Regions from separate parts of the Sneathiella aquimaris genome, predicted to be linked through region 2. Evidence: riboswitches for the same ligand, from Rfam matches in the RefSeq annotation. Region 2 holds a riboswitch; the other holds the start of a gene.

Region 1 (4,418 bases), 1.2 Mb from region 2:
CTGCTTACTTGGCTCTGTCAATCTGACAAAACTTGTCAAAAAACCTTTTGAAACAAGTGCCCATCTGGATCTGGAGCAATTGGACAGCCTTGTTCGCACAGCAATTCGTATGATGGATAATGTGATTGATGTGTCTGGTTTTCCGTTGGAACAGCAAGCACAGGAAGCCAATGCAAAACGCCGGATTGGTCTGGGTATTACCGGGTTGGCCGATGCCTTGATCATGTGCGGCATACGCTATGGATCAGATGAGGCCGTTTCCATAACCCGCCAATGGATGGCGGCCATTCGGCGGTCCGCCTACCTTGCCTCTACCGATCTGGCCAAAGAAAAAGGCGCGTTTCCTCTCTTCGACAAAGACCAGTATCTGGCCGGGGAAACCGTTCAGGAACTTGATGCAGACATTCAGGACGCTCTTAAAAAGCATGGTATTCGAAACGCACTTCTGACCTCCATCGCCCCCACAGGAACCATTTCCCTGCTGGCCAATAATATCTCCAGTGGATTGGAACCTGTCTTCAGTTTTTCATATACCCGGAATGTCCTGATGCCGGATGGCACCCGCAAGGCCGAAGAGGTTACGGACTATGCGCTCAGGTTATTCCGAAGGTTGAAGGGCGAAAATGTACCGCTTCCCGATTATTTTGTGGACGCGCAGATTCTAAAGCCGATGGATCATGTCAAAATGCAGGCGGCCGTTCAGGAGTTTGTTGATAGTTCCATCTCGAAAACCATTAATTGCCCGGAAGATATCAGCTTTGAGCATTTCAAGGATATTTACTTGAAAGCCTATGAAACCGGCTGCAAGGGCTGCACCACGTACCGCCCCAACGACATCACGGGCGCCGTTCTGGAAACCAGCAAAACAGAGGAAAACCAATCGCAATCCTCGCTACCTCTGGAGGAACCAACACCCCGGCCAAAAGACAGTTTTGAAGCCGGCGGTATTGTTTACATGACCCGCCCGCTTGACCGCCCCGGCACTCTGCCCGGCCAGACTTATAAATTGAAGTGGCCGGAAAGCAATCATGCAATGTATATCACCCTGAACGATGTTATTCAGGATGGTCGGCGCCGACCCTTTGAAATCTTCATCAATTCCAAAAATGTCGAGCATTTCGCCTGGACAGTGGCTCTGACGCGAATGATCTCAGCCGTTTTCCGGCGTGGCGGTGATGTCAGTTTCGTCGTTGAGGAATTGAAGGCTGTTTTCGACCCCCGCGGTGGTGCCTGGATGCAAGGGCGCTATGTGCCTTCACTACTGGCTGCCATTGGAGATGTGGTTGAAACCCATCTTGTTCAAATTGGTTTCTTACCGGATCCGGCCAAACGGGATCCGGAAACAAACTCAAAACGACAAAGCGTCGGCAGTTCCCAAATGCAGGATCGAACCGGTCTACAACGGCAATGCCCCGAATGCGGTGAAGCGTCCTTAATCAAGAGTGAGGGCTGTGATACCTGTGCTTCCTGCGGATTTTCAAAATGTAGCTAGCGGTCCGACAAAGATGTCCGCCCTTTGTCCTTGTTTTCAGAAAATAACCGTGCGCATATTAAGGCGTCTGGTGCCCGCGTTGTCGGGAGAATCGGGAATCCGGTGATACTCCGGAACGTGCCCAACGCTGTGATGGTGATGGTTAGGGAAATACCACTGGAGCAATCCGGGAAGGCCCATCAACCAAACGACCCTTAGTCAGAAGACCGGCCAGACACCATAGCCCTACTGCGTGGACAGCAGAACGGGTGTCTTTGCAAGTTGTTGGGGATCGAACAATGAAAGAACACATCATGCTGACGGATGCAGACCGTTTTACCACGGAAGAACGGGATGCGGTTTATAAAGCTATCTTCACGCGGCGGGATGTCCGGGATCAGTTTTTACCCAAAGAAATACCGGACGATGTTTTACAACGGATTTTACTGGCCGCTCATCACGCACCCTCTGTTGGATTCATGCAGCCATGGAACTTTATTTTAATCCGCGACCAACAGAATCGGAATCGGATCTGGCAGGCCTTTTCAAAAGCAAATGATGAAGCTGCCTTAATGTTCACCGGCGAGAAAAAATCAAAATATCAATCCCTGAAGCTGGAAGGCATTCGAAAAGCGCCGATCAATATCTGTATCACCTGTGATCGAAGCCGCGGCGGCAAGGTGGTTTTGGGCCGTACCCATAACCAGAATATGGATGTTTACAGCACCGTTTGCGCGATACAAAATCTGTGGCTGGCGGCGCGGGCTGAAGGTATTGGCGTTGGTTGGGTCAGTATCTTTCACGATTCCGACCTTAAATCACTTCTGGATATCCCCGAAGACATTGAAATCGTTGGATATCTATGCCTTGGATATGTGGATGAGCTTTATTCCCAGCCAGAGCTGGAAGCAAAAGGCTGGCGAAAACGGTTATTGTTAGACGATCTGATCTTTGAAGAAAGCTGGCAGGAAAATTCGCCGGATACACCAAAATAAATAATTAATCCTTAAATCAGAAAGCTCTAAGATATGCAAAAACTGCATAGGTGAAGTGCCATAATTCTGAATCTCATTTCGAAAGAACTGTCTTATATGTCGGTCATCGAATTTAGTGAGGATTGAGCGATGACTGTCTTACCATTTAATACATCCTATAATGCCGCTGAAGAAATTCAACGGGCTGTTCTTTTTGTTGTCATTCGTGCTGAAAAGCTGGTTGATGCCTTTCAACAGCAACGTCGTTACAGAAAGACAGTAAACGCCCTGAATTCACTGGACAGTCGTTGTCTTGCAGATATTGGTCTGGATAAAGCGGATATCGAGCCAGTCGCAAAATCACTGTTCAAATAGGGAGCACAGGGACAGATTCCCCCCCTTTTGTCTGTCCCCACCCTGTTTGTTTTGAAAACACCCTCACGCATTTTTGGCTGGGGGTGTTTTTTTGTCTGCAAACATGCCGCCCTAGCCTTCAACCAAAGCCAAAATCTTATGCAACGGGCCGTCTGCAATACCGAATTCGTCCAAATGATCTACGGTGCTTTTCAGATAATCCCGATTGGGACCACCGCGGCCTGACGCCGACGCAATAATACGCGCCGCTTCTTCTATCGTTGGGCGGCCACAATATTGTTCATGCTTTGGATCCGCAACAAAAGTCAGCGCTGTCACCCTTTCATCTCGATCCAGCAGTTTTAACTGCACCATCTTGGGGACATATACGCGCGTGACCATTTCCCGCCGGTATAAATAATCGATCACAGGCTCCCGGATATCGGACGGGCACAGAATTGCTTTTCCTCGGCAGGAACCACCCGAGTCCAGCCCCAAAACCAAACCCGGTTTTTCTCGGGTTCCACGGTGCACAACCGAAGAGACGCAAAAAGACCGATGATATCCATACACCTGTGCATCTGCCGTCCCTTTGTGATCAAATCCCGGCCGCCACATCAAAGAGCCGTAGCCAAATATCCACAAATCCTCTCCTTCTGGTAAGTCAGGAAGCGGATGATCAACCGGCGGCAGGTCCGGTTCTATTACAAGGTCATATTTACGCATCAAGAAGCCGTTCTGGGTTTAATATTCACAAGAGCCACCCCAACAATTGTTATTCCCATTCCAAGAAGGGAAACAAATGCCAGGCGTTCGTCAAATAATAGGAAAGCAACGACAGCCGTACAAGGTGGCACAAGATAGAAAAGACTTGAGACATTAGCCGCCGCTCCATTTCTGAGGAGAATGTAAAGCAGACTGACAGCCCCCAAAGAAAGAACAAAGACCAACCAGGCTAAAGCGAACACCAGCTCCCCGCTCCAGACAATGATACGGTCTTCCAAGAGAAACGACATGCCCACAAAATAGGCCGTTGCAACAATGAACTGGATGAAATTACCGCTCTTCAGGCTCATGCCGGAGCAATATTTTTTCTGGTATAGGGTGCCAAAAGATATGGATAACAAAGCCAAAAAACTAAGACCAATGGCGAAAACAGACCCCTCCCCCAGTGACAGTTTTTCCGCGACGACCAGAAAGACGCCAAGCAAACCGAATAATAGCCCCGCCCATTGTATCCGGCTTACTTTTTCAGAAAGTAGAATTCCGGCCATCGCTCCGACAATAAGCGGCTGAATTCCGACAATAAGGGCCGATGTTCCTGCCGGAACACCCAATCCAATTGACCAGAAGACGAACCCCAGATATCCCCCATGCATCAGCAGGCCGGCAAATCCGATATGCCCCCAATCCTGCCAGCGGTCCGGCCAACGCGTCCGCGTTAGCGTTACCAGAGGTAAAAACAATAAAACACAAATTCCAAAACGCACCGCAAGAAATGTCATGGGTTCGATATATGGTAACCCAAGCTTTGCGCCGATAAAGCCCGTGCTCCACAAGAAGACAAAGACCGCGGGCATCATCGTCAGCATAATCGTGTTTTTACTCGCAGGGTGAGC
Region 2 (4,418 bases):
CACTTTAATCGTCCCGTTTACAGTGCCTTTAATTACCCTCTACCTTCTGGAATTGCCTCTTAACCTTGACCCGCTCTCCCTTCTCTCCCGGCTTCTTCTGACCATTTCGTTGGCCATTATTCTCGCCATTTTTCTTCGAAAAACCATAGGAGAAACAAGGCTTATTCGCTATCACAAGCTGATGGATGGCGTGTCAGCGTTGATTATGTTGATTTTTGCAATCGTTATCATGAACGGCATCGGTCTTCATGCCTTTGATGATATGGACGCATTTGTTGAGAACTTGAGCGCGGCCCTATTTGCCAACTGGGGTATACATTTGCTGTTTCTCATTGTCTTCGTGGCCTCAAGGAAAATTTCAAAACCGAGGAATAGCCTCATTTCACCAACCCAAGGCGCCGTCGCTCTAATGGCTGGCAACCGCAACGCCGCCCTCTTTCTCGCGACGTTTCCCCCCGAAACCGTGACATCTCTTCTCCTGTTTATTGCGCTGGCTCAGTTTCCAATATACTTAACCCCGCTTGCATCAACTCCTTTGTATGGATGGCTAACAAAATACAAAGAAAGCCCACCCTCTCCGTCAACACCAACCAAGATTTAAGGATCGCTGATACGCCCTAAAAAACAGAAGATTGAGGGTCAAGTCCGGCGAAGAATGTAAATATCCATCACCCAACCATTCACTTCACGCGCTTTATTTCGCTGTTCGATAATTTGGTCCCCCATCTCTTCCAGCGGCCCGGACAGGGTTATTTCTTTATCCATTCCCACATAGGCACCCCACCATATGGACAGCGCCTCTTCCGTCAAAAACTGAAATGAATTTTCACCGTCCAGCATAACAACAACGGTTTCAACATCCTTTGGCCAGCCCCGCTCCCTTAACTGCCGTCCAGTGGTCACCAGAAAAGGTTCGGCCAGTTCATTAAGCGGAATATTGTGGGATGCCGTCAGGCCTTGTATTGCCGTAATGCCCGGAACCACCTCAATCTTGATCAGTGTCTGCGACTGAAGGCGAGACGCTATTCGAAGGCTGCTGTCATACAATCCGGGATCGCCCCAGATCAAAAAGGCCGCCTTGCCGGCTGTCCCGACTTCAGCTTGAAGCACATGCAGCCAGATTTTAGCAATTTCATCATGCCAGGCGTTTACTCTTTCCTGATAATCCACAATTTCCGGATTACGAACAGGCAGATCAAACTCAATAATTCTTGTTGCAGGATTATCGAGAATATCGGCAAGAATACCTCTGCGGACTTCCGCCAGCTCATCTTTTTTCTTTCCCTTACGGGGTATCAGGATTGCATCCATTTGATTTAGGACACGCACAGCCTGAAGAGTTAGATGTTCTGGATTTCCGGTCCCAATGCCAACAAGCGATAATTCTAGCATACTGTCCCCATAAAAAAGGCGGCCTTAACACGATAAGGCCGCCTCAACATTCAATGATGTCTTATAAATCAGGCGCCGTTGTGAAGACGATCTGTAACCATTCCACCATTTGCAAAATTACGGCTTGCTTTTGCGATTGCCAAAACAGCCAAATCAGCAAGAGGTTCAATCAGGATCACAGTCATATAGGCTGCGCCAAAGGTTGTAACACCGGTTAAGGTTTCTGCCGTAAATCCAGATCCGTAAAGGGCCCAGAAAGTCACCCAGGCAACAATGCCGCCTTGGTAGGCAGTCGACAATGCGAATGTCTGTTTGTAAGTGAGGTCGACATAAGCGGTATCTGGCGCAATGATGCGTTTCGCAAGATACTGAAGACCAAATAGCGGAACCAGCAATGTCGTCAGGTTCATGCCGTATTGTGGCAAATCAAACGGTGCAAAGAAGAGACCCTGTATCAACAGACCGAAGGCCAGTCCAAACGCAGCAGGAGCCGCTCCCAAGATCAGAAACAATGTTGATCCAAGAATAAAATGAACTTCCGAAACGCCAACCGGGTAATGTGGCAAAACTTCGAAGAATGAGAAAACCAGCGCAGTGGCGGCGGCACTTCGACCGATCAAAGAGACGGGCCCTTGTTTTTTTATTGTGTCCCATGCGAATTTCAAGCCAACACCAATGGCGCCAACGGCAGTCGCGTAACTCAGGGCAATTTTTGTACTGTCTACTATTCCAGGTTCGATATGCATTTTTTTCTCCTCTCCGTCCACCCGACGGTATGGGTACAGTTTCAGTTAGTGGCCGGTATCCTGACTCATGATCTTTGCTGGTCATCCCCTTCCCAGCCTTAAAAAGGCCAGTGGTATCTGAAAACCAACCATCACCTACAGTCGCGGGGGCGGTTGAGGCTTTGAATGCCTGAAATAGGTCCATCCGATCCTCATTCCCGTTTCATTCCCGAATGCTTTGCACACACTTTGGAAACCACGTGATAACTACTCTTCGTATCAACTAAAAATATGAGACGCAAGAATATTCGCACGCATCTGGGGGTCGCCAGCCGACGTCAGACGATCTCTTCCGGCCAGTTTCCTTTAAGGACATGCGGCAATCCGGCAACCGCCAGTATGGCTGTGTCACTCAATTTGGCGATATCCTGATGAAGCCAACCGGCCAAATCACAATATTGACGGGTCAGTTTTTCCATTGGAATCACGCCCATATTCGTTTCGTTACTCACCAGGATAAGATGTTTATCGGAATGCGATCCTTTTAAGTCAGAAATCAGAGACAAAAATGATCGTTTTTCTGTCTCCAGTTGTTCGCTGTCTTCAGTGAACAACAGATTACTAAGCCATAGGGTCAGGCAGTCCACCAACACAATATCCGATATTTCAAACCCCTTGCCAATGGCCTGCGCCAGTTTGGTCGGCTCCTCTAGGCACACCCAATGGGAGGGCCTCTGCTCTTTATGGCGCTCTATTCGGGTTGTCATTTCTTCATCAAACGCAGTTGCTGTTGCGATATAGCAGACATTTTTACCCAGAAAATCAGCAAGCCTTTCGGCCAAGCCACTTTTGCCTGACCGTGCGCCTCCCAGAATAAAATGAAGTTTCATACCCGATGCCTCAAAACACAAAATGAATGCTGAAGAATGTAAAGGATATGCAGCCCGCGCAACAGGCCTTATAACAAATATGTTACGCTTCTTCTTGTTACGGAATTGAATTTATGGATATCGCCCACCTGATCGACGGCATTACTCCCGTCTCACTGAAAAATTTGCCGCAGATCCAGGCAAATATTGATCAGAAGACAAAACCTCCCGGGTCACTTGGAAAACTGGAAACGCTTGCGGCGACATTGGCGAAAATTCAGGGTAGCAAAAAAGTAACCATCAATCATCCCATGATGCTGGTTTTTGCCGCAGATCATGGCCTTGCGGCACAGGGTGTCAGCATTGCCGGCAGTGAAGTCACGCAACAGATGGTGGCGAACTTTCTTAATGGCGGCGCAGCGATCAACGTCTTTTGCAAAGCCAACGATATGGCCTTCAAGGTTATTGATGCAGGTATCAAATTTCCGTTGAAAGGAATGGCCGACCTGATCGATCAATCGGCCGGGCTCGGCACCAATGATATCAGTTCTACAAGCGCCATGAGCGAGGACCAACTCGAATTCTGTCTGACCAAGGGCTCTCATATTGCCAGTCTTCAGATAAAAGCCGGAAGCAATGTCATCGGCTTTGGTGAAATGGGTATTGGTAACACCTCGACCGCAGCGGCGGTCTGTGCTGCGGCGCTGAATGAAACCGCGGAAAAAATGGTGGGCCGCGGAACAGGCATCACTGACGAGCAATTACGCCGAAAAACGGCATTGGTATCAGAGGCAGTATCCCGTGTCACAAGCGAAGACCCTGTGGTGATCCTGCAGGAACTGGGCGGTTTTGAAATTGCGCAGATATGCGGTGCCATGCTGGAATGTGCAAAGAACAAAACGGTCATTCTAGTAGATGGTTTCATCGTTACAGCCTCCGCCCTTCTTGCCTGTATGATGGCCCCCGCCGCACGGGACTATATGATCTTCTCGCATGCATCGCAGGAACAGGGGCATAAAATGGTTCTGGACGCGCTGAAAGCCGACCCTCTCCTTGATCTTGAAATGAGGTTGGGAGAAGGTAGCGGCGCGGCCCTTGCTTTGCCACTTTTAAGGGCGGCTGGTGCCTTCTATAATGACATGGCAACCTTTGAGAGTGCGCAGGTAACCGTTTAAAGACACCGAAGCATACAGGTACCCTATTGATGAAGCACATATTTTACCAACAGATCAATTTGTTCTTCATTGCCCTTGGGTTTTTCAGCCGCATTCCGATTCCAAAATCGGTAACCTTTAAAGCTGAATATCTCAATCAGGCCAGTCGTTATTTCACGTTGGTGGGCTGGTGTCTGGGACTACTTGTAACCGGCCTGTACTTGTTGCTCGACATTTTTTTTCCTCAGTCGGTGAGCATATTCCTGTGTATAAGCGTT

Evidence for each region. Region 2 has a riboswitch for cobalamin ahead of OIR97_RS04280 (energy-coupling factor ABC transporter permease). Riboswitches for the same ligand answer to the same signal wherever they lie in the genome.
Region 1: another riboswitch for cobalamin. It lies ahead of bluB (5,6-dimethylbenzimidazole synthase); the one in region 2 lies ahead of OIR97_RS04280 (energy-coupling factor ABC transporter permease).

The regions. Positions count from the first base shown of each region.
Region 1 covers NZ_CP112881.1:3,663,080-3,667,497, forward strand. Annotated here, with positions in the region: gene OIR97_RS17295 (adenosylcobalamin-dependent ribonucleoside-diphosphate reductase) at 1-1,492, shown strand, start outside; cobalamin riboswitch at 1,544-1,721, shown strand; gene bluB (5,6-dimethylbenzimidazole synthase) at 1,771-2,466, shown strand; gene OIR97_RS17305 (DUF1127 domain-containing protein) at 2,596-2,820, shown strand; gene OIR97_RS17310 (gamma-glutamylcyclotransferase) at 2,932-3,525, opposite strand; gene OIR97_RS17315 (DMT family transporter) at 3,525-4,418, opposite strand, start outside.
Region 2 covers NZ_CP112881.1:926,441-930,858, reverse strand. Annotated here, with positions in the region: gene OIR97_RS04290 (hypothetical protein) at 1-601, shown strand, start outside; gene cobF (precorrin-6A synthase (deacetylating)) at 640-1,392, opposite strand; gene OIR97_RS04280 (energy-coupling factor ABC transporter permease) at 1,461-2,138, opposite strand; cobalamin riboswitch at 2,172-2,393, opposite strand; gene cobU (bifunctional adenosylcobinamide kinase/adenosylcobinamide-phosphate guanylyltransferase) at 2,456-3,007, opposite strand; gene cobT (nicotinate-nucleotide--dimethylbenzimidazole phosphoribosyltransferase) at 3,121-4,161, shown strand; gene OIR97_RS04265 (adenosylcobinamide-GDP ribazoletransferase) at 4,191-4,418, shown strand, end outside.